3 regions of the Paenibacillus sp. FSL R7-0189 genome follow, and region 1 is predicted to be linked to each of the others. Evidence: riboswitches for the same ligand, from Rfam matches in the RefSeq annotation. Region 1 holds a riboswitch; each other region holds the start of a gene.
What was found. Region 1 has a riboswitch for cobalamin ahead of metE (5-methyltetrahydropteroyltriglutamate--homocysteine S-methyltransferase). Riboswitches for the same ligand answer to the same signal wherever they lie in the genome.
Positions count from the first base shown of each region.

Region 2: another riboswitch for cobalamin. It lies ahead of MKY63_RS05920 (DUF4430 domain-containing protein); the one in region 1 lies ahead of metE (5-methyltetrahydropteroyltriglutamate--homocysteine S-methyltransferase).
Region 3: another riboswitch for cobalamin. It lies ahead of MKY63_RS08060 (anaerobic ribonucleoside triphosphate reductase); the one in region 1 lies ahead of metE (5-methyltetrahydropteroyltriglutamate--homocysteine S-methyltransferase).

Region 1 covers NZ_CP150223.1:4,455,275-4,462,991, forward strand. Annotated here, with positions in the region: gene MKY63_RS19310 (sensor histidine kinase) at 1-347, shown strand, start outside; gene MKY63_RS19315 (ABC transporter ATP-binding protein) at 433-1,203, shown strand; gene MKY63_RS19320 (FtsX-like permease family protein) at 1,178-3,127, shown strand; gene MKY63_RS19325 (DedA family protein) at 3,146-3,769, shown strand; gene MKY63_RS19330 (undecaprenyl-diphosphate phosphatase) at 3,820-4,680, shown strand; cobalamin riboswitch at 4,780-4,986, shown strand; gene metE (5-methyltetrahydropteroyltriglutamate--homocysteine S-methyltransferase) at 5,141-7,444, shown strand; gene MKY63_RS19340 (DUF1540 domain-containing protein) at 7,591-7,717, opposite strand, start outside.
Region 2 covers NZ_CP150223.1:1,360,278-1,367,994, forward strand. Annotated here, with positions in the region: gene MKY63_RS05910 (polysaccharide deacetylase family protein) at 1-282, shown strand, start outside; gene MKY63_RS05915 (methyl-accepting chemotaxis protein) at 1,396-3,102, opposite strand; gene MKY63_RS05920 (DUF4430 domain-containing protein) at 3,305-5,869, opposite strand; cobalamin riboswitch at 6,039-6,242, opposite strand; gene MKY63_RS05925 (hypothetical protein) at 6,370-7,717, opposite strand, start outside.
Region 3 covers NZ_CP150223.1:1,873,077-1,880,793, forward strand. Annotated here, with positions in the region: gene MKY63_RS08035 (hypothetical protein) at 44-373, shown strand; gene MKY63_RS08040 (hypothetical protein) at 598-813, shown strand; gene MKY63_RS08045 (undecaprenyl-diphosphate phosphatase) at 1,092-1,895, opposite strand; tRNA gene MKY63_RS08050 (tRNA-Thr) at 2,618-2,689, opposite strand; gene MKY63_RS08055 (MTH1187 family thiamine-binding protein) at 2,784-3,092, opposite strand; cobalamin riboswitch at 3,471-3,706, shown strand; gene MKY63_RS08060 (anaerobic ribonucleoside triphosphate reductase) at 3,948-5,933, shown strand; gene nrdG (anaerobic ribonucleoside-triphosphate reductase activating protein) at 5,930-6,445, shown strand; gene MKY63_RS08070 (ribonucleoside-diphosphate reductase subunit alpha) at 6,501-7,717, shown strand, end outside.

The DNA of each region.
Region 1 (7,717 bases):
CTTTTGTCCTTACGCAGCTGATTACGAACGCTGTACGTTATACGACTGAAGAGGGCAAACATGTTTTTTTTCAAGGGATGGTCACGGAAGATAAGCAGACTGTGCTTGAGATCCGGGATGAAGGAGTGGGCATACCAGCAGGAGATCTGCCGCGCGTGTTCGATGCATATTTTACCGGGGTGAATGGACGAACCTTCCAGGAATCTACGGGGATGGGTTTATATCTCGTGAAGCAGATCTGCGGCAAGCTTGGACATGAGGTGAGTATCCGTTCCGAAGAAGGAAGCGGGACCACCGTGCGGATTGTATTTAGGGAGCAGCATATAACAAACCTTACAAATGTGTAAGGGCATTGTAAGTTTCAGAAATAGCAGCCCATGTGTACACTTTGTATAATGAAGGCAATCCAGTCGAAAGAAGGAGAGGTAACACTTGCCCATTCTAGATGTTCATAATTTATCAAAAATATATGAGGGTAAAGTGTCCACTCAGGCGCTGAATCATATCCGCTTTTCTGTAGAAAAGGGGGAGTTCGTTGGCATAATGGGCCCATCAGGGAGCGGGAAAACAACGCTGCTCAACACGATTGCCACCATCGACCAACCGACCTCCGGTCAGATTCTGATCAACGGCCGAGATCCTAATCTGCTTAGCAGAAAAGAAAAGGCACTTTTTCGCCGTCATGAGCTAGGCTTCGTCTTTCAGCATTTTAATCTACTGGATACGCTCACTGTAGAGGAGAACATCGTATTACCTTTAACGCTTGCAGGTGCCCGTGTCCCAGAGATGGAGAGCAGGCTAAAAGAGGTCACTACCTTGCTTGGTATCGAACATTTACTGAAGAAGCGCACGTATGAGGTCTCAGGCGGACAAATGCAGCGGGCGGCTATCGCCCGGGCGATGATTCATCGTCCAGCGTTAATTTTGGCGGATGAGCCCACAGGCAATCTGGATTCCAAAGCCTCAGGGGAAGTCATGAATATGTTGACAGAGGTGAATAAGGAAGAAGGAGCTACGGTGCTGATGGTCACGCATGACGCAGTGGCTGCAAGCTTTTGCAACCGGGTCATCTTTATTAAAGACGGACGTTTCTATAGTGAAATGTACAAAGGCAGTAATAGAGGCGCTTTCTTCCAAAGTATTATTGATATGTTGTCTCTGCTTGGGGGAACCAGCCATGACCTTTCGGCAATTCGCTTATAGGAATGTAACACGTAATAAACGCAAATATGCCGCTTATTTTGTCGTCAGTGCTTTTTCGGTGATGATCTTTTTCGTGTGCGCTTTGTTTATTTACCATCCGGATATTTCAAAGAGCTTAATTTATAGTACGGCGGCTCATACGATGATGGTGGCAGAGGCAATTATTTATGTCTTTTGTTCTTTGTTCGTGCTCGTATCCGTTGGATCCTTCCTGCAGTCGCGGAAGATGGAGTTCGGAATTTTATTGATGCATGGAATGACGAAGAGACAGCTAAACACCATGGTTTTTCTGGAAAATATGATGATCGGCACCTCTGCCATCCTGACGGGTACCCTTCTCGGGTTACTTCTGGGCAAATTATTTCTGATGATCGGATCCACTTTTTTGGGAATTCCCCTGTTAACCTTTCATCTCCCATGGCAGGCACTTGTGCTTACGATCTGCAGCTTCGTGTTATTGTTTTTTCTGATATCGCTTTGCACCTTTGTTTTTATCGGCAATGAGTCACTGATGCGTCTGTTTCAGGGAGAGCGTAAGGCAGAAGAAGAACCCAAAGTATCCTTTGTATTATCTATTATTACTGCTGTATTGCTGATTAGTGGTTATTATTTGGCGGCTACTGCAAAAGCTGCTTCCGTAGAGAAAGTCATGTTTCCGGTCGTTGCAATTACGGTTATCGGGACGTATCTCTTTTATACCCAGCTAAGTATTTGTGTGGTTAAGCTGCTTAAGGACATTCGGCGCTTGTATTGGCATCGTACGAATATCATCACTTTATCGGGCTTGTCCTACCGCTGGAAAGAGAATGGCCGAATGTTTTTTATGGTGACGATTGTATCCGCAGTCTCCTTCACTTCAGTAGGGGTATTTGCATCGATACATACACTTTCCAGAGAGCTGAAATTGGATTATCCTGCAGCAGTGGGTTATGTAGCTAAAGGAAATCAGGCGGATGAACCCTTTGATCAGCATCTGAACGAAATTAAGGAAGAGCTCAAGACGCACGGACTCCCTTATGAAGCGCTTAGTATCCCGATTAAATATGCTGAGGTCGAAGCTCAGACTGGACCCGATCGCACTTTACGCCTTCCCTTGATTGCTTTTAGTGATTATAATCTCGCCCTGCAGCGTGCAGGTTTCACAACGGCTGAGCGTGCTCTGGTGGGCAACGAAGGTCTGGTGATGATTGGTTCACAGCGGGATCGCAGTTTAACAGAAGGCAGAGTAAAAGCGGTCTATTCCTTGCAGCAAGGACTTGCCATTAAAGAAATAGGTTATACCGCGCAAGTCCCCATTGCTGAATATTTATTGCCGGAGCTGGATGGTAGAGATGGCGGGGATTTTAGTGGTGTCGTGATCAGTGATGAGCTCTACAGCGCTATTGATCCCGTGCAGACGGATCTTTATACAGGTTTTTATGTAGAGGATTTTCCACAGACGGTAGGTATCGCAGATGATCTTGCCCATAAAGGCAAACAGTCCTATGAAAGTGATTCTCCGTATGCGATTGTGATCAGCGGCACGCTGTTTGAACTTCAGAAAACATTGTATAACACAATGCTTTTTGCTTCATTGCTGGTGGGTACTGTCTTTTTTATCGCGGCAGGCAGCTTTCTTTACTTCCGGTTATATACCGATCTTGATCATGATCGCAATCAATATTCCACTTTGTCCAAGATGGGGCTTACGGATAAAGAACTCAATCGAATAGTCACAATTCAGCTCGCTCTATTGTTTTTTGTGCCGGTCGGAATAGCTATTTTACACAGTGTGTTTGCCTTTATTGCGCTTCAACGGTTGTTCTACTTATCTATCGCAACGGAGACAGGCGCGGTGTTACTCGGATATTTGGCTGTTCAAGGACTATACTTCTTTTTTATTCGCAGCCGCTATTTACGCAACCTGAAGAAGAACTTGATATGAGAAATGGGGGTAACAAGAATGCAAGCATGGATTACAGATTTTATGGAGCAGTTTGGTTACTTCGGTATTTTTCTGATGCTGGCCTTTGAAAATATATTTCCACCAATTCCTTCAGAAGTGATCCTGCCCTTTGGAGGATTTATGACCACTACGACGAGCTTAACGATCCCTGGTGTAATCATTGCTGCCACTGCTGGATCACTACTGGGTGCAGTAATTCTCTATTATATTGGCCGATTATTGGATGTGAGCCGGTTAGAGAAACTGGTTGAACGCTGGGGGGGTCTAATTCGCGTTACTAAAAAAGATATCCACAAGGCTGACGCCTGGTTTGATAAATATGGCTATTGGACTGTATTGTTTTGTCGGATGGTTCCGCTGGTCCGCAGTCTGATTTCGATTCCGGCGGGAATGTCAGGTATGAAATTTGGAGTATTTATGATCTTCACAACGATTGGCACATTGGGATGGAATTTGCTGCTTGTGCTTATTGGCGCGGCTTTGGGCGAATCCTGGGAAGACATTGCCATGTACATGGATGTGTACTCCAATGTGGTCTATGTACTAATTGCTGGCGGATTAGTTATTCTTGGGTTTCTGTACTTCCGCAAACGCAGCCGGAGAATGAACACTGAGGGCTAAGCGGGTGGAGGACTGATAATAGAAATGACTATTAAAAAGGAGGGAAACACATGGAGCTATTAACGATTATTAAAGCCATTATTTTGGGGCTTGTTGAAGGTTTAACCGAATTTGCTCCAGTATCCTCCACGGGTCATATGATTATTGTTGATGATATGTGGCTGAAATCACAGGAGTTATTTGGACAATATACGGCAAATACCTTCAAAATAGTTATTCAACTGGGTTCTATATTAGCGGTTGTTGTGATTTTTAGAAATCGATTCATTGATCTGTTGGGCTTAAGGCGTTTCAGCCGTAAGCAGTTGGACCCTGTAACAGAGAAGCTACCGCAGTTAGAGCAGGGCGGGCACCTCAAGCTGACACAGGTTCTGGTAGGGTTAGTGCCTGCAGGTGTGTTAGGTGTTCTGTTTAATGATTATATTGATGAGCATTTATTCTCTACCTCAACGGTGTTAATTGGTCTAGTGATCGGGGCTATATTAATGATTATTGCGGATCTGTTTGGGCCGAAGAAGATCAGAACTGAGAGTGTAGATCAGATTACATACAAACAGGCACTTGGTGTAGGTCTTGTACAGTGTTTTTCGTTATGGCCTGGATTTTCACGCTCGGGCTCGACGATTTCTGGTGGCGTAATCCTCGGGATGAGCCATCGTGCCGCTGCTGATTTTACGTTTATTATGGCAGTACCCATCATGGCAGGTGCCAGTCTGTTGTCACTGATGAAGAACTGGCAATATTTCACCATGGACGCGCTGCCGTTTTTTATTGCAGGCTTTATTAGTGCCTTCCTATTTGCGCTGTTATCGATGCGTTTCTTCTTAAAACTGATCAATCGTATCAAGCTCTTACCGTTTGCTATATACCGTATAATTCTTGCTGCTGTAGTATATTTCGTATTTTTCTAAGTCCGTTATAAGGAATCGATATAACAGAAGCCCCAGTAATCTATTGCAGATTGCTGGGGCTTTCACGTATGATGACATCAGATTAAGACACTCAAATGATGAATGATATCGGAGACAGGTGCTGACCGGAAAATAGTAATTCGGTAGGCTTAATAGGGAAATTCGGTTCGAAGCCGATGCGGTCCCGCCACTGTAACGGAAGAATCTCGAGCAACAGAGGTCACTGGCAATTTACTACTGCTGGGAAGACTGCTCAAGATGTTGACGCCGCTAGCCAGGAGACCTGCCTGTTTCAACAGCACTGCTTCACCTACGGAAGATAGGGAGGTGTTAGACGTTAACCATGGGTATATCATGGGCGTCTTTCCCTTTGACTTTTTTAGGGAAGGGCGCTCTTTTTTATAGGAAAGCAAGTAGTTTTGGAGTTTGAAATAAGAGATTGAAGAGGGAGTGTATCGAAATGACGAATAAGGTAAAAGTAAGCAATCTTGGATATCCGAGAATCGGAAAGAACCGCGAATGGAAAAAGGCACTGGAGGCATTCTGGCAGGGGAAAATAAATGAGGAGCAATTCCGCTCCGAAATGGCAGCAATCCAGCTGCAGCATTTGAAGACCCAGCAAGAAGCAGGAATTGAGCTTATTCCGGTAAATGATTTTACATTTTATGATCATGTGTTGGATGCGGCTGTTATGTTTGGAATCGTACCTCCACGGTATGCGTATGATGGCGGCGACATCGGGCTTGATCTTTATTTTGCAATGGCCCGTGGTAATGCTGAGGCTACTGCCTGCGAGATGACCAAATGGTTCAATACGAACTATCACTATATCGTTCCAGAGATCGGCACACAAACACCACGCCTGACTGAAAACAAACCTCTAGCGGCTTATCGTTTTGCTAAATCGCAGGCAGGGATTGAAGGTAAACCGGTACTTTTAGGTCTGTATACCTTCCTTAAGCTGTCCAAAGGTTACGCAGCGGCAGATATCGCCAAGATTGCTGCACGTTTTGTTCCAGTCTATGTTCAACTGCTACAGGAACTGAAGCAAGAAGGGGTAAGCTGGGTACAAATCGATGAGCCAGCGATTGTTACAGGCATAAGTAAAGAAGAATTAACACTGCTTAACTCGATATACACAGACATTGCCGGCTCCGTGCCGGGCTTGAATATTATTTTACAGACGTATTTTGAAGCTGCTGAGCCGCTGGAGGCACTGCTAGAGCTGCCTGTTCAAGGCTTGGGTCTTGACTTTGTGCACGATGGTGGAACGAATCTGGCTTCCATCGAACGTCTTGGCTGGCCGAAGGACAAATGGCTGGGTGCCGGAATTATTGATGGACGGAACATTTGGCGTTCCGATTTAGACGCTAAGCTGCAACTGGTAGAAAAGCTCAGCGTTCATGTACCGCTTGATCGTCTTATTCTTCAGCCTTCTTGCAGCCTGCTGCATGTCCCAGTCACCGTTCAAGGTGAAGTGAAGCTGAAGGCGACAGTTAAGAATGCGTTAGCCTTTGCCGATGAGAAGCTTAAAGAGCTTAGTCTGCTCGGAGCAGCCGTCGCAGATAAAGGAGAAGCTTCTCAAGCAGCGCTGGCCGCTAGTCGTGAAGCTATTGCAGCGTTCCGCGCACTACCTGAGCGTGGCCGTAAGGATGTGGCGGAGCAAGTGCTTGCACTTGCAGCTCTACCAGACCAACGCAGTCTGCCTTTTGCTGAGCGCTTAAAGGTGCAGCAAGAGAAATGGCAGCTTCCACTTCTGCCAACCACTACAATTGGTAGCTTTCCGCAGACAGTCGAAGTGCGCCAGGCGAGATTGAAATGGCGTAAAGGGGTCTGGAATCAGGAGCGTTATGATGGATTTGTTCGTGAGCAGATCGCGGATGCAATTACCTTCCAAGAAAAGCTAGGTCTGGATGTTCTGGTCCACGGCGAGTTCGAGCGTACAGATATGGTGGAGTTTTTCGGAGAAAAGCTGGATGGATACTTGTTTACTAGTAATGGCTGGGTTCAATCCTACGGTTCCCGTTGCGTTAAGCCGCCGGTGATCTACGCGGATATTGCATTTATACAGCCTATGACTGTTAAAGAAAGCGTCTATGCACAATCGTTGACGAAGCTTCCGGTTAAAGGAATGTTGACGGGCCCTGTTACTATCCTCAATTGGTCATTTGTACGTGATGATCTCAGCCGGGAAGAGGTAGCCAATCAAATTGCTCTTGCCCTTCGCCATGAGGTAAAAGCGTTGGAAGATGCAGGCATCGAAATGATTCAAGTGGATGAGCCGGCTATTCGTGAAGGACTTCCGCTAAAGGCAGAAGACCGTGAGCATTACCTGAACTGGGCAGTGAAGTCGTTCCGTGTTGCCACGAACCATGTGAAGGCTACGACACAAATTCATACGCATATGTGCTATAGCGAATTTAATGACATGATCGATTCAATATCGGCTATGGATGCTGATGTAATCTCCATTGAGACTTCACGTAGCCATGGTGAGCTGATTATCAGCTTTGAGGAGCAGGCCTATGATAAAGGAATCGGTCTTGGAGTGTACGACATCCATAGCCCGCGGGTTCCAGCTGTCGAAGAAATGACTGCGAATATCGATCGTGCGCTGCGGGTGCTTGACCCTGAACAGTTCTGGATTAATCCGGATTGCGGTCTGAAAACGCGGGGCTGGCAGGAGACAGAGGATGCACTACGTAACATGGTAAGAGCTGCTGCTATTGCGAGGGAAAAGACAGGGGTTATTGCTTCTAAATAGACTTAAATAAATTAGAGCCAGGGTAATTTACCCTGGCTTTTTAGTTCAATTATTTTTTTGTAATCAGCTACTTGATAATAATTCTCAATCTTGTTAGAATGAAAAAGAAAAAGAAGGAACCGTGGAGGGTCCCTTTAGGCATTTACTTATTTACTTTCGAAAGTTTTGCAATCTGTTTCTTCTGCGCGTTTTGGTTCTTGGGAGCTGTGGAAAGCTACGAAGATCGATTCAGCGCTGCATTTGTTCTCTTCTGCCCAGTGGGTGCAGGAGTTA
Region 2 (7,717 bases), 3.1 Mb from region 1:
AGAGATAAAGTGTTGGCTCAAGGTTATCATCTGTGGGATTGGAACGTGGACTCTGAGGATTGGAAATACAAGGATGCTAGTACGACGATCTATAATTCGGTTATGAATCAGGTTCATAAGCTGCAGAAATCGCAGACCAATCCAGTGATTCTGATGCATGATCAAAAAGCTACACTTAAAGTACTTCCGCGTATCTTAGAGTCATTGAAAAAAGAAGGATATACATTCCACGTCATTAGCTCAGATCTGAAACCTCTGAATTTTTGGAAGGATACACGCTGAGTTTTTATTAAAAATCAAGAGGGCATCCCCACAGCTGTGAACTAGCTGTGGGGATGCCCTCTTTTTTTCAGGTCTTGATCTAAAAACTAATTTTTATTTAATCCGATCACATTCGCGCTCCCGAGTTTTTCTATCGGACCCAGATGACCTTAATTGCTGGATTTGCCACTGTTTCGGGTGCTATCGGACCCCATAGCCGCTATTGGTGCAAAAAACACCAGTTTTCAGCGTTTTCCACACCAATAGCTGCGCTGGTGTCCGAAACTTCGCTACAAAGGCGATAAATGGGCAAATAGCGTCAACTGAGTAGTCCGGAACTCACCCCAATGCCACTAAATGGGCAATTAGCGGCTACTGTGTCCTATAGCCTGTGGGGGTGAGTATAAGCCCACGTTATCGGACCCAGATGACCTTAATTGCTGGATTTAGCTATATTTCGGACGCTATCGGACCTCATAGCCGCTATTGATGCGAAATAAACCAGTTTTCAGCGTTTTCCACACCAATAGCTGCGCTGGTGTCCGAAACTTCGCCCCAATGGCGATAAATGGGCAAATAGCGGCGGCTGTGTCCGATAGCCTGTGGGGGTAAGCATAAGCCCACATTATCGGACCCAGATGACCTTAAACTGGGGAATATCAAGTAGATAGTGTGTTTAAAAAACTAGAGAACAGCCGGGGACACTAGGGGTACGGGGTACGGGGTACGGGGTACGGGGTACGGGGTACGGGGTACGGGGTACGGGGTACGGGGTACGGGGTACGGGGTACGGGGTACGGGGTACGGGGTACGGGGTACGGGGTACGGGGTACGGAGTACGGGGTACGGGGTACGGGGTACGGTTTACAGGTTACGGGGTACGAGCATACCGATCATCGCCGAAGTTTTTATTGTTTCCATCCCTCTGTCTTGCCTGCCAATAGTGTCGCTGGAGGTCACATAGCATATGTTTGCCCGCAACCTACTGAAACCAACTTACATCTCTCCCACCTTGACCAACTGAGACCAACTGGCTCGCGCTTGCTCCCAATCTGCTATAACCACAAACAGCAGAGCAGCGATCTCCGTTACTGGAGAACCGCTGCTCTGCTGGTTTTAACAATATTATGAAGCCTATAGTTTGAAGCTGGACAATGTCTTTTGCAGATCTTCTGCGAGCACCGCTAAATACTGAGCTGAAGCCGACATTTCCTCCATTGCGGATAGTTGCTCCTGACTCGCTGCACTTGTGTCCTGAACACCTTCTGCGCCTTTACTAGATATAACGTTGACCTGTTCCATAGCTGCTGCCACACCTTGTGATTCTAAGGCGACATGAGCAACCGCTTCTCTGATCTCCGCTGTCTGCAGGGTAGCTTCTTTAATGGAAGTCTGAATCTCATGAAAGGCTTGAGATACCAGATGACTTTGAACTACGCCATTAGTGACTAGCTCAGTCCCCAAAGCCATGGATTCTACTGCGCTTTCGGTTTGCTTTTGAATATGTGTAATAATATCTGTAACCCGCAAAGAACTATTTCTAGTTGCTTCCGCCAGATTTCGTATTTCTCCAGCAACTACAGCAAATCCCCGTCCATGCTCCCCAGCTCGTGCCGCTTCTATAGAAGCATTGAGTGCAAGCAGATTCGTCTGTGTAGCAATACCGTTAATCGTTGTAATAATTGTATTAATCTCTTGTGACAATGTCCCCAGATTAGAAACAATCTCCTGACTCTGAGTTACACTGAGGTCAATTTCCTTCATCTGCACAATGATTTGATCTACAGCCTCTACCCCACGATCTGATGAACCAGAGACCACCCCCATAAGGTCTGACATTTCATAGCTGCTGCCCTCTACGGCTGCAATATCATTGGTCATTGCTTTTATGGAACGTGTTGTATTGTTAATGCTCTCTGTCTGTTCATCAAAACCCGCCGCAATCTCTCCAGAAGATACAGCGATCATTTGTGAAGCCAATGAGGTCTGCTCAGCACTAGCGCTCATCTCTTCCGATGAAGCTGACAGCAGTTCTGCACTCTCTGCAATTCCTTGCATCATCTTCCGCAAGCCCTGCAGCATATTGTTAAATGAACTGTTAATTTGGCCAATCTCATCCTTGGCGGTGTACGTTGCTATTACGGTCAAATCTCCATCTTCTGCCCGCTTCATTAGTCCTTGCAGTTCTTTAAGGGGTTTTGTTATCAGTCGAATAATTGCAATACTAATTACGAAACAAATCACCCAGGCGAACGTAATCATTATGGTATTGTTTACCCGCATGCTTTTAGCGGTTGCCATGGAATCTGAATTGTGTTCATCAGCATCTTTAAGCAAAGAATCACTAATTCCTTTAAGTAGGTTGATCATTTTTTCACGGGATTCGTTAAATTCGCCTGAAAATACTTTATAGGCCTCTTGATTATGATTACTATCAGCAATCTTTATAATGTTATCCCGCTGTGCACGATAATCTGGCAAAAAGGACTCATACTCTTTGATTTTACTTACAATAGCAGGATCATTATACTGAATCGCTTTCACCTTGTTCATAAGTTCATTATTATCCTGAACCTTCACTTGAATACTCTCAGAAAGTTCTTTGTTTTTGCTGGCATTTACGCTAATCAAACGCTCCAAAAGATAGGATTCAATAGCCCGATTATTCGTACGCATCTGCCCTACGTAAGAAACAGGCAATAAATTTTCATTATATGTCTCATTTGTTTTTTCGGCCATTCGGGTCATCGTGATGATGCCTATGCCCCCTACAACATTCACCATGATTACAGCGAATACCAAAAGCAACCCTATTTTGTATTTCACTTTCAAATTTTTCATCTACACTCCGCCTTCACATTATCTTATGATCTATCTATTTTTATCGGTCGGAAGGGCTAAGAGTTTGATGATTTTTTAAATATTGTGTCGAATAAAAGTATATATTGTCATAAAACGACTTTTCCAAAAAAATAAAAGGGCGGGCACCCGATCCGCTATTACTCCGAATCCCTGTGCCCGCCTAATTAATCATTCCTCTTCCTTATTCTCCAGAGGTATAGTACCAGTACAAAGTATCACTGTTCTGCAAAATATAACTGTCTGCACTGATGCTTGGATCAGCATCCCGGTTCGTTTTATACTTCCATCCGCTGCTTGGGCCTCCGTCAAATTCAGCCAATCCGTCAATAGATTTCACGTAGATGCTTCCAACGTTGCCGGATGATACTACCTTGGTGCCTAATTGACTGACTAGTAAGCTATAAGCCGTTTCGCCCTCTTTTAGAGCTACTGTTGTACTGGCTAGGATGGTTCCCTTCCGGCTATCTCCAATCACTGAAAGGGTAGCGGTAGCTTTAGCTGGAGCAATAACAGACGATCCAACAGTCAGAGACTGAGTATAACGCGCTACGCTCGGTACGCTGTCTTTAACATAACCGGTAACAGTCATTGTATAGCTATTTGCCGGGAGACCCCCCTCAACAACAGCTACACCTTGTTCATTCGTGATTACCTTCTTATCACCAATCGAAACCTGCACACCTGCAGCTGGTGAGGTAACCGGATCAGAAGTGAAGCTGTCCTGATTCCACACCCACTTTTTCTGGGAAACCTTTACGGTAAAAGCTTCATTAGCTTTTGGCTGCGTTGGGGAAAGCGCCACAGAATCTATAACCTGTGTATTTTCACCTGCATAATAGACAAGCACACGATCGGATTCCTGTAGTTCGAACGCATCCATACCCACACTTGGATATATCCACTCCCCGCCGCGTGATACTACGAAGCTCCACCATCCGTCGTAAGTACCTTGCGAAACTCCATGGATACCTGATACAAAGTTGCCATAAGACGATTTGGTGATATCTACTTTAAAATCATCGGTAGATCCTAGTTGCTGCAACGCTTCAAGAGCATTGGAGGCTTTTAAAGTCCCTTCACTAATCAATCCTTCCGGGCCTTCAACGGTAAGAGAAGCTGTTACATTCTTAGAAGTTACCTTTATAGCTTTTGTATATTTAGCAACCGTTGGCGCTTTACCTTCGCGGTAGCCAGTTACAGACAGTGTATAGTCACCTGCGGGCACATTTCCTGAGAATACGGCCTCACCTTTAGCATTCGTCGTTACCGTGTGAGCTCCAATTTGGACCTGAACACCCGCAGCTTTTGCCGTTACAGGAGAGGTAGTATTCGTAGCAGCGTCCCATTTCCACGTCTTACTAGTTACAGTGACAGTAAAAGAATCGCCCTCTTTAAGATTTTGTTTGGAAAGGGTAACGGAATCCACAAGTTTAGTGTCATCTCCGGCATAATAAACCAGTACCTGATCTGAATCTTTAAGTACAAAATCACTCATGCCTACATCGGGATTAATCCATTTTCCGTCACGTGATACAACATACATCCATCCGTCATAACCACCAAAGCTTCCAGCAGCAATACTTCCGATGCCAGTCACATAACTGCCCGAAGGATTCGTGATCGGCAAGTTCGTTTGAAGCGCCAGCTTCTCTAACGCTCCAAGTGCGTTGCCAGCATAGGCGTACCCTTGTGCCAACGTGGCCCGTGGTCCCTCAATCGTTACAGGAGCGTAGATGAGTGAGCTCTGAACGGAGGATTTGGAAAAATCGTATAGCTTACTGTTGCTTCCTTTATACAGCAAATTATACGCAACCAGCGCCTGAAGTCCTTGCTCTGTCGCCAGAACATTACTGCTTCCACCACGGCTATGGGTGAAGCTACCATCAGCTAGACGATAGCTAAGCAGGTTCTCCATTAGATCCACTTTGTTTTTGGTGTATTCTAATCCACTAGGATCAACTCCGAAGGATGCGAGTCCAAGGATTGCTTGTGCGCTACTTTCAGCACTGTCACCGTAACCCCCATGGCTATCTTGAGCTGCAGATAACCAAGCTACGGCTTGTAGCCCTGCTAAGTAGGCTTCGGGATTATTTTTATGTGCCGCCAGAGCCGTCAAGGTTATCGCTGTCATATCAGGCTCACTTGCGCCTGAGGTTAATGCAAAGCCCCCATCCGGATTCTGTTTGGAGAGAATCTCCGTAAGGAGCTTATCCGCCGTCCATTTCGCGTCACTTGGGATATTATATTTACCAGAATCCAGCGCAAGTAAAGCATATACCGGATTATTTAGCGTCTGTTCACTGAGCTTGCTGTTATTATAAATTTTCTCAATCAGATTATAGCCAGGAGTCGTTCCGTTACCAGCAAAGCTAGTAGGATCTGCACCAATCGCTCTCACTGCGAGCACGATTCGAGCATAATCGGTTACATTGGCGAAATTGCCAGCTGCATCCTTTACTTTTTTCTCAAGCTCTGAATGGTAACTGGCTGGCAGCTTATATCCTGCTTGCGCTAATCCAATAGCTTGCCAATCCGATTGCACGCCACCTTTCAAGAGATATTCTGCAGCCGCATAAGTCGCATCCGCAACATTAATCCGCTCCGCAGCAGTTGCTTCCAGACCGGAGCCAGCGCTCGCTTCTGCAAATATTTGTCCTGCCGGAGCAAGAGATGTTCCTAGAATTGAAATGACCATGAATAAGGCCAGCCCAAGTGCTACAAACTTGGAAGACATGATTTTCTTCATTGTTTAACCTCTTTCTGTATAAGAATGGGTACTGCTGGGAATAAGACGCATAACATAAAGACCGCCCCTTTGGAGGGCGGTCAGGGAAGATTACAAATCGAGGCTGAGGCGCTTGCTTCCTGCCAACAGTCCATCTGTATATGTTCCACATTCTTACCCCACGAAGAATAGAAACGCTCACGAAAAAGGCAGGTCTCCTGGCTGATGCTTCATCGCTGTTCTTCACCTTCCCACCCTACCTTAGGGGCAGTGGCTTATAGAAGAAAAACTCCGCACATACAGTGGCGGGACCGCGCCGGACTCTTGCACCGGACTTCCCTTTTAAGCAGACGACTAGATTGATAGAGTCTGCACCTTTTCCAGTATGTAGTATCTTATTTTGACATCCATAATCATATCTATTAATACATAGCATGTCTATAGAAAAGCTTAGTAAGGGCAGCAAAAAAATGAACAGCAATACGCCACCTGCCGGTAGGTATTGCTGTTCAGAAAGCTTGTTATTCGACTGTTCCTTCCGGACTTGCAGTTGGGGAAGGTTCAGCACTTGAATCAGAAGCTGGTGGAATATTAGGATCGGGATCTACGATCAATGTAAATCTTCCGGCTTTGATCATACTTTTCTCTAAAATTGTCGCTCCAGGCTCCAATGTAACCTCAACCTGATAGGAAGGTTGTTCCCCTTCAGTCACAGCTGTTGCGGAAGGCAACCCAGTGCTGTCCTCAGCATCAGAGGAAGGCGTAGGAGACGGAGATACATCAGCTACAGCATTAGTAGCATCTGCACCTTCTGCTGTTCCTCCAGTAGTGCCAGCGGCATCTGACTCGTCAGCGGCGTTTCTCTCATCCGTCCCATCCGTTGACGGCACTGGACAAGTCCCATTCGTAGCAGCGACCTTAAAGCTTTTATCTATCTCTGTAGACGAAGACATTAAACTAATCTCAGTCGGTTGAAACTGCACACAGTCATCTGCACTTGCGAAGGTGAACACCAATATGCTGCTCCCCTTATCTCCTTCGCCGCTCTGATCCTTCAAGTATACTGAAGCCGGAGGCAGCACATTGCCTGCACTCTGAACAGGGGTCGGCTCAGGGCTTGTTCCCGGCAGAGCCGTCTTCGTATCATCCGGACGCAGCATACTGAATACGATAATTGCAATAATCACCAGAATACCCGTAATGGAGCCGGAGATTAAGAGTCGAAATCGGCTGCGGCTGATCCAGCGCGCCAGCGGGGAAGCCAGTTGGGAGCGGGCTTCATTGTACACATTTTGCAGAGCAGGCCGAGCTGCCGCGACATAGTTCTTTCGGAATTCCCGATTCTTGAACGCTTCACGATCACTGCTCAGGAAATACTTCAGAATCGCCTTACGGTAACCCGGTTGCAGCTTTTTATTCGAAACCGTAAATAAAGGATTGCCTTGCGACCAAGCAAAAAACCGATAGATGATTTCTTTGTCGGAACCGGCTTTACGCTTTAACAGCTCCAGAAGCGCATCGTAATCCAGCGGACCCCCTTCACGCTGAGTTGTATAGTAAAAGGCTAGCGGAAGCCGTTCAAAGGGTTCTAGAACACGCGCCTCTTTTAGCAAACGACGACCCAGTAGCTGCACATCATCTAGTTCCTGCGGAGACAATCCTGTAAAAATCTCTTCATTTGGCTTCTCTTCACCAAACCAGCGGTAAGCGGCACGCAGCGCATTCTCTTTCTGCTTGCTAATCCTATCCAGTGGCGGCTGCCAATCGACAACATTACCATACCGTAAAAAAACTACCTCCAGAAGCTCCTCCTGCGTCATATCAGAAAGCGATAAGCGGTTCAGTAAGAATCTATCTGCTGAAGCAGCA
Region 3 (7,717 bases), 2.6 Mb from region 1:
ATCTGGTGAAATACTAATAACATTCGTAGATTGGAGGTTTACCATGACAGAAATTGACGAGAGAAAATGGGGACAACAGGATCCTATCAAAGAACCACCAGATCGTTATGCACAGTTTTTAAAAGTTGTATCACTAACCTTCGTGGCTGTCACATTCACTATTATTTTCACTGAGATGAACAGGGGCAGCTTTCCCCTTAAGCTCATTTTCTTTGTTATTGGACAATTCTTCATTTATGGATATGTGATGAAAAATGTGTCCAAGACCTCAGAAAAATTCAAAAATTTCTGCAAGAAATTAAAAATAAAACTACCCATTCTCTACATTCTATATTTCTTGTTTCTCTTCTATATTGGGCAACCATATTTATAAATTTACTCTGTGCAAAAAAGTGACCCCACCACTTTCGGCAGGGTCTAGATCTATTTTATAAGGGGGTTATGTGATTACTATAATCCTCTTAGCTTAAATAAGTATGAAGCCCGTCTAAAGATTTGCTGAAATATTATTATTTTTATCGAAACCGATCAAATATAGTAACGTATCAATCTTAATTTTCAAATTACTACATATACAAAATGGAGGTGTGTATAAAGATGAAAATATTCAGTCTATTGCTTGTAGCATTGTCTTCCATTGGAGTAGTTGCCACATTCGGATTTTCAACATTCAGCTTAATCACAGGAATTATAGGAGGGCTTATTGCAGCATTTGCAATTTCAGGCTACTTGCAGTCTGTCAGACGTGATTACCCCAATGAGAGCTATGAGAATAAACAAGTTAAGTATCAATCGAACTATAATACTTGGTAAGCAAAAGCCCCACCTTAAACTGGTGGGGTTTTTCATATTCCCAAACACTTGTAAAATCACTTTGTGATATTAATGGTAGAAGAAACAAACGAGGGATAATGGCTAGCTGTAGAAGTGCTTTCACCGAAAATTCATTCCTTAGTTCATAGACTACTTGAGCTTTGTCTTGTTTGGTGATTTCCCCTTGTTTTGAACCTCTAGTTTAATCTGTGCAGGATATGATGTATAGCCCTTTTTTAAAAGCTTCTTTCCCATGATGTTCATATTGACTAATCCAATTACTGTATGACAATTAAATAGAAGAGAGCTGCTAAAAGAAACCGGTATAGAGCAAACCACTCCAATCGAAGTCGCTTAATCAGTTTGATGAACGTCACTACTGCAATCATTGCCACAAGAAAGGATGTCGCAAAGCCAATTAACATTAGAAGTAAATCGTCAGAACTCAGCAAATCACGACTATCGTACAAATCCAACAAGCTTGCACCAAACATAACTGGCACGGAAATAAGGAATGTAAAATCTGCGGCGGCTTTTTGGCTAGTGCCAAGCAACAGGCCACCTGAAATTGTCGAACCTGATCTCGAAAATCCCGGCCATAACGCCAAGCATTGGAACAGACCAATTCCGAAAGCCTGTTTATAATTAATCCCATCGATAGTATCAGCGGTTTCAGTCCGCCTATTCCGCGCTGCAATGATCATCAACACCCCACCAACAACTAGACCGATCAAAACAGGGGTTGGGCCAAATAATTGGCTTTTTATTGTGTCCTTGAAGAGAAGATATAGGATTAATGCTGGTAACATAGCCAAAATCATATGAATGACATTTAATCCTTTGCTTTTGGAAAAATCCATTCTAATCATATTAACCCCAATTTCCAAATACCTTTTCCAATAAAGAATTAGAACTGCCATCACTGCACCCAACTGAATAACAATTTTAAAAGTTATTGCAGCATCTCCCTCAAAGCTAAGCAAATCGCCTGCTAAAATAAGGTGTCCAGTAGATGATACTGGTAAAAATTCAGTTAAGCCCTCTATTATGCCAAGTATTATTGCTTTAATTACGTCAGTCATCAGTGGATTGTCCCCTTTCGGAAATAAAATCATTTAATTTCCAGTATAAGGGAGAAACGTAAACTTCCCCATCGATTAACCTAACAATATTCAATTCAGAATGACATAATTGTCACATTGCTCATTATTTCAGTCTTAAGGGGGCTTTGGTTTGCAAAACACAAAATATTAAGTATAATGTTACTGTCGAAACGCTAAGGCGTCTGTACAGGATGGCTACCTGGCACTGATGATGGCAGGCCAAGCGCTTTATAAAGTTTTCTTTATGTGTATTTATACTTTAGGAGCGTGGTTATCTATGAAAATTAATATTACCGCACATTTTAACATTGATATTACTTTATCTCTTCATCTGTTAGCCGTAGCCAGTCTTGCTTATGAACTCAGTTCACTGACGAGCTCGTGAAATTCGAGCGAAAAGTATCTGTACTAAGACACCTTGTGGTGTCTTTTTTATTTTTATAGTAATTACCATCTAACCAATCTGCCCCCGCAAGAGAAAAGCAGCTTATGCTGCTCCTCCTCCACCATCCTTCATTCTGACTGCTGTCAGCTTGCGACACACCTTCCATCTGCTCGACAGTGACCACTAGTCATACCGTTTTCATTAGCGATTTCGCCATGTCTTATCTTTTAGAAGAATGTTAGAAGCCAGGGGATTTAATGAAAAATGACGCGGTCCCGAACCCTCGGAAATCCGCGCCACATATGGTTTTTTGGGATGCTGGTGAAGGGAATTGAACCCCCGGCCTACGCATTACGAGTGCGTTGCTCTACCCCTGAGCTACACCAGCTTAAAGCTGATTTTTCTGTCAAACAAAAAATATTATACAACTTTCAGCCAGAAACGCAAGCCTATTTCTCCCTGTTTTCCGCCCTCCTAAACTGCTAATCCACCTGTAGCTTACGCTCCACAGACTCTAACTTTCCACGGCTAGTGGAGGGTTTATCGCGGCGGTCGTCTATTTTAAGTGAGGTAGAGACACGTTCTGCACCTGCGGCAAAAGGAGACTCATGCAAAGCTTCTACCGCCGCAAAAATGCGTTGCAGAGGCCCTTCGATGATCGTCCCCATGGACGTAAGTTCATATGTAATCCCTTCTACTGTCTTCAGCACCCGCTGCATATCCGCAACATAGCTGCTAAGACTGGTACTGCCTGTTCCAATTGGAATAACTGTAACTTCAGCAATAGGCATGAGAATACCTCCTCGAAATTTTATCGAATCTATCTTCTTCCATTGTAACAATTCCACCGCTCTGTCACAAACTAAGCAAGATTATCCTCCCTTATCTCTTCTATTTCTTCTGATTACTCCAAAATATGACTTTGGGCTAAGAGTATTTTCTCATGCGCAAATTCTAGGGTCATCTGCACTATATTTATGGACTCTTTGTGGCATCTTTTCGGACAATTTATGAATCATTTCGCATCTCCCTGTGGATCAATTGTGGATTACTTATGGACAGCCTGTGGATCATTTGTGGAGTACTTTTAAAGAACCCGCTCCCCGCGCGGGTTTTCTAAAAAACTGTTTACAAACACAACATCTTGGGTTATTTTTATCTAACGACAACAAAATATAGTGGAGACAGGCGCTTTGATCCTTAACCGGATTTAGAGCTTAATAGGGAAGCGCGGTGAGAATCCGCTGCGGTCCCGCCACTGTAACCGGATGGCCTTCTTAAGCTTCTGGGAAGCTTGAGAATCCACATCTCCCGGCAGATGCCACTGAGGGTTAGGAACACCCTTGGGAAGGCGCCGAGAGATCCCACGGAAGCCAGGAGACCTACCTGTTTCGACGACACCAACTATTGATGCCTGCGAGGAACAGGGATGGTGTCCGCATGCGGTCATCTACGTAGAGACCTCTGCAAATATCCGTGTGGATATTTACATAACGCATCGGGCATTTTCTGCCATCCTCGGGTAGGGGATGCTTTTTTTATGTAATCAGAACAAATATACGACTGCTTATGGCAGTCCAACTTCCTATGGATATATGGATTTGATGATAGATGTTTTTCTTTTATACTGAGAGGAGAGCTGTACAATGACGTTGTTGGAGAGACAATTTAATGGAGTAGAAAATGCACGGGAAGTTCTTTTAGAAGAGCTCATTGATTTAGGCCGGGATATTATCGACAGTCGGGATATGGACCTATTGCGCGAGAATGCCAATTTGAATGGAGAGAGTTTCTCCGGTAAAATGAGCAAGTTCGGCAGTGAATATTCAAAATGGTACGCCCGCAATTTTACGATGCCGCCGCAGCTAGTGCAGGCTATTGATGACAATGTCGTCTATGTGCATGATCTGGATCAATACGCGATTGGAACGACGAACTGTATTTTTATCCCGTTTGATAAACTTCTCCGTGAAGGTTTCAATACCGGCAACGGCAGCGTTCGTCCTCCGAACTCAATAATGACTGCTATGTCTCTGGTAGCGATTATTTTCCAATCCCAGCAAAATGCTCAATATGGTGGTGTATCCGCCAATAAACTCGACTATGATCTGGCACCTTATGTAACCAAATCCTTCGCCAAGCTGTTCCGCAAGGGTCTGGATTATTTTGAAGAAGGACAAGCTGATGAATCTTTGGGCGAGATTACGATGAGCCGGACCGATCTGGCGGAGTTATATCCAAGAGCGTTCCGTTTTGCACTAAAGGAAACCGAAATCGAAACCCTGCAAGCGGCTGAAAGTATGGTACATAATCTGAATACCATGTCCAGCCGATCCGGTGGACAAATACCGTTTACCAGCATCAACTACGGTACTTGTACTTCACCAGAAGGTCAGCTTGTGATCAGTTCTCTGCTAACAGCAACTATGAACGGACTTGGCAGCGGAGAAACACCAGTGTTCCCGATTCAAATCTTCAAATGCAAGCAAGGAATCAATCAACAACAAGGCGATCCTAACTATGAACTGTTCCTAAAAGCGGCTGAATGTTCTGCGCGCAGACTATATCCAAACTTCGCTAATCTGGACGCTCCGCTCAACTTGCAGTATTATGATCCAAGTGATCCTGATACGGAGTTCGCTACAATGGGCTGCCGAACCCGAGTGCTCGGTGACCGTTTTGGTCGTAATCATTGCTCTGGAAAGGGCAACCTTTCCTTTAATACACTGAATCTGGTTCGGCTAGGTCTGGCACACGGCACAGTAACAGGCAGACGTACCATCGCAGACGAAGCTGGCTTCTATGAAGATCTAAATCATTATATGGATATTGCGCTGGAAGGACTTCTTCATCGGTTCCACATTCAAACCGCACAAAAAGCTAAAGCTTCCGATTTCATGATGCGAGAAGGCGTCTGGGAAGGCGGCGAGCATCTTGCACCTGATGACACTGTAGGCGATCTGCTAAAGCATGGCAGTCTGTCTCTTGGCTTCATCGGTATGGCGGAATGTATGAAAGCTATGTACGGCAAACACCATGGCGAGGATATGGAAGTTCATGCCAAGGCGCTGGCTATTGTGCGTCATATGCGGGACTATTGCGATCGGAAAAGTGAGGAACTGGATCTCAACATCACTCTGTTCGCAACTCCAGCAGAAGGTTTGTCCGGTAAATTCACAAAAGTTGATCGCAAGGTACTGGGTTCCATTCCGGGCGTAACCGACCGTGAATATTATACGAACTCTTTTCACATCCCTGTATACTTCGATCTGGGTGCTGCTCAGAAGATCAGCTTGGAAGCTCCTTTCCATGAATATTGCAATGCCGGGGCTATTTCTTATGTCGAATTAAACGGCAATGCCCGCAACAACCCATCGGCTTTTATCAAAATCATTAAATATGCGCTCGAACAACAGGTCAGCTATTTCAGCATTAACCATCCGATTGACCGCTGCTCCAGCTGTGGATACGAAGGCGTAATTGGGACAAACTGTCCTTCCTGCAACGCACATGAGAATGACGTGCACATCCGCCGTTTGCGCAGAGTTACAGGTTATTTAACCGGCGACTATCAGACCCGCTTTAATGCCGCCAAACAAGCTGAAGTACGGGATCGCGTTAAGCATCTATGAATATTTGCGGTTACTATCCGGAGTCGATTAACGAGGGAGAGGGCATGCGGGCCGTCCTCTTTCTCAGCGGCTGCCGCCATCGTTGCCCGGGATGTTTTAATCCCGAGACATGGAACTTTAAATATGGAGAAGTCTTCACCTTAGAACGACAACATGAAATTATTGCAGAAATCGCCGCTAACCCTTTGCTGGATGGTCTGACACTGGCAGGCGGCGATCCTTTTTTCTCAGCAGAAGAGTTGCTGGGGTTCATTCATGAGCTTCGCGCTGTACTGCCAGGCTTCTCAATCTGGATTTACAGTGGTTATACGTACGAAGAACTTACAGCCCTTCCCGGTACGCCGGAATGGGATCTACTTAAGCAGTGTCAGGTGTTAATAGATGGAAGATTTGTAGAAGAACTGAAAGATACTACGCTTCTCTACCGGGGAAGCTCCAACCAACGCATTATCGACATTCCGGCCAGCATGAACGGCTCGGAGGTCTTTCTGTGGCAGCCTGCTGCGCTATAATATATCAATTTTTGATATTGAAAATTAATTTGAAATAAGAAGGGATGAACTAACCATGCCGCAATTCGTAGTAAAACCGGATAATCGCCAACTGGCTTTTGATGAGAACCGTCTTTCCGTCTACGCTGACCGTATTCTGGAAGGTCTCGATCAACTAAATAAAGAAACTTTGCTGCGTGGAGTGAATTCCAAACTGCGTCGTGACTCGGTAAGCGGAGAAGAAATCAGCAACGCCTTCACCATGAGCGCTCTAGAGCTTGTAACAAAAGAAGAGCCTACCTGGAAGTTCGCAGCTGCCCGCGCCCTTCTGACAACCCTTTATAAAAAAGCTGCCGTTCATCGCCGCTACAAAGCTTATCCAGAAGAGCCTTACGGTGAATTGTATCCACTAATTACGGATCTCGTGAAAAAAGGAATCTATCGCGAAGAACTTCTAAGTCATTACACCAAAGAACAAATTATCGAACTAGGTGGGTGTATCGATTATACACGCGACCTTTTGTTTGACTATATCGGTCTGCTTACGCTATCCGACCGTTATTTGGCGCATGATTTTGACGGCCGTGTGATGGAGCTTCCACAAGAACGTTATATGATTATTGCCATGTACCTGATGCACCGTGAGCCAGCTGAGAAACGTCTTGAGCTTGTAAAAGAAGCTTATTGGGCTATGAGCAACATCTACATGACTGCTGCTACACCTACAATGTCTAATGCCGGCAAAAAGGTCGCTGGACAGCTATCCAGCTGCTTTATTGATACTGTAGACGATTCCCTAGAGGGTATCTTTGACTCCAATACAGACGTAGCACGTCTAAGCAAAATGGGTGGCGGCATCGGCGTTTACCTTGGAAAAGTACGGGCACGTGGTTCGGATATCCGTGGCCACAAGAACACAAGCTCCGGCGTAATCCCTTGGATTCGCCAGTTGAACAATACAGCAGTCAGCGTAGACCAGCTGGGCACACGTAAGGGTGCTGTAGCTGTTTATCTTGATGTATTCCATAAAGATATTCTCGCTTTCCTTGATCTTAAGCTGAACAACGGTGACGAGCGTATGCGTGCACATGACGTGTTCCACGGGGTCTCCCTGCCTGACCTGTTCATGGAAGCTGTAGAATCGCGCAGCCACTGGAACCTCTTCTGCCCTCATGAAGTGAAAAAGGTCATGGGCTGGACTGATAAAAATGGCCGTCCACTAGGATTGGAAGATTTCTACGATGAAGAGCTTGGCAAAGGTACTTTCCGTGAAAAATATGCTGAAGCTACAGC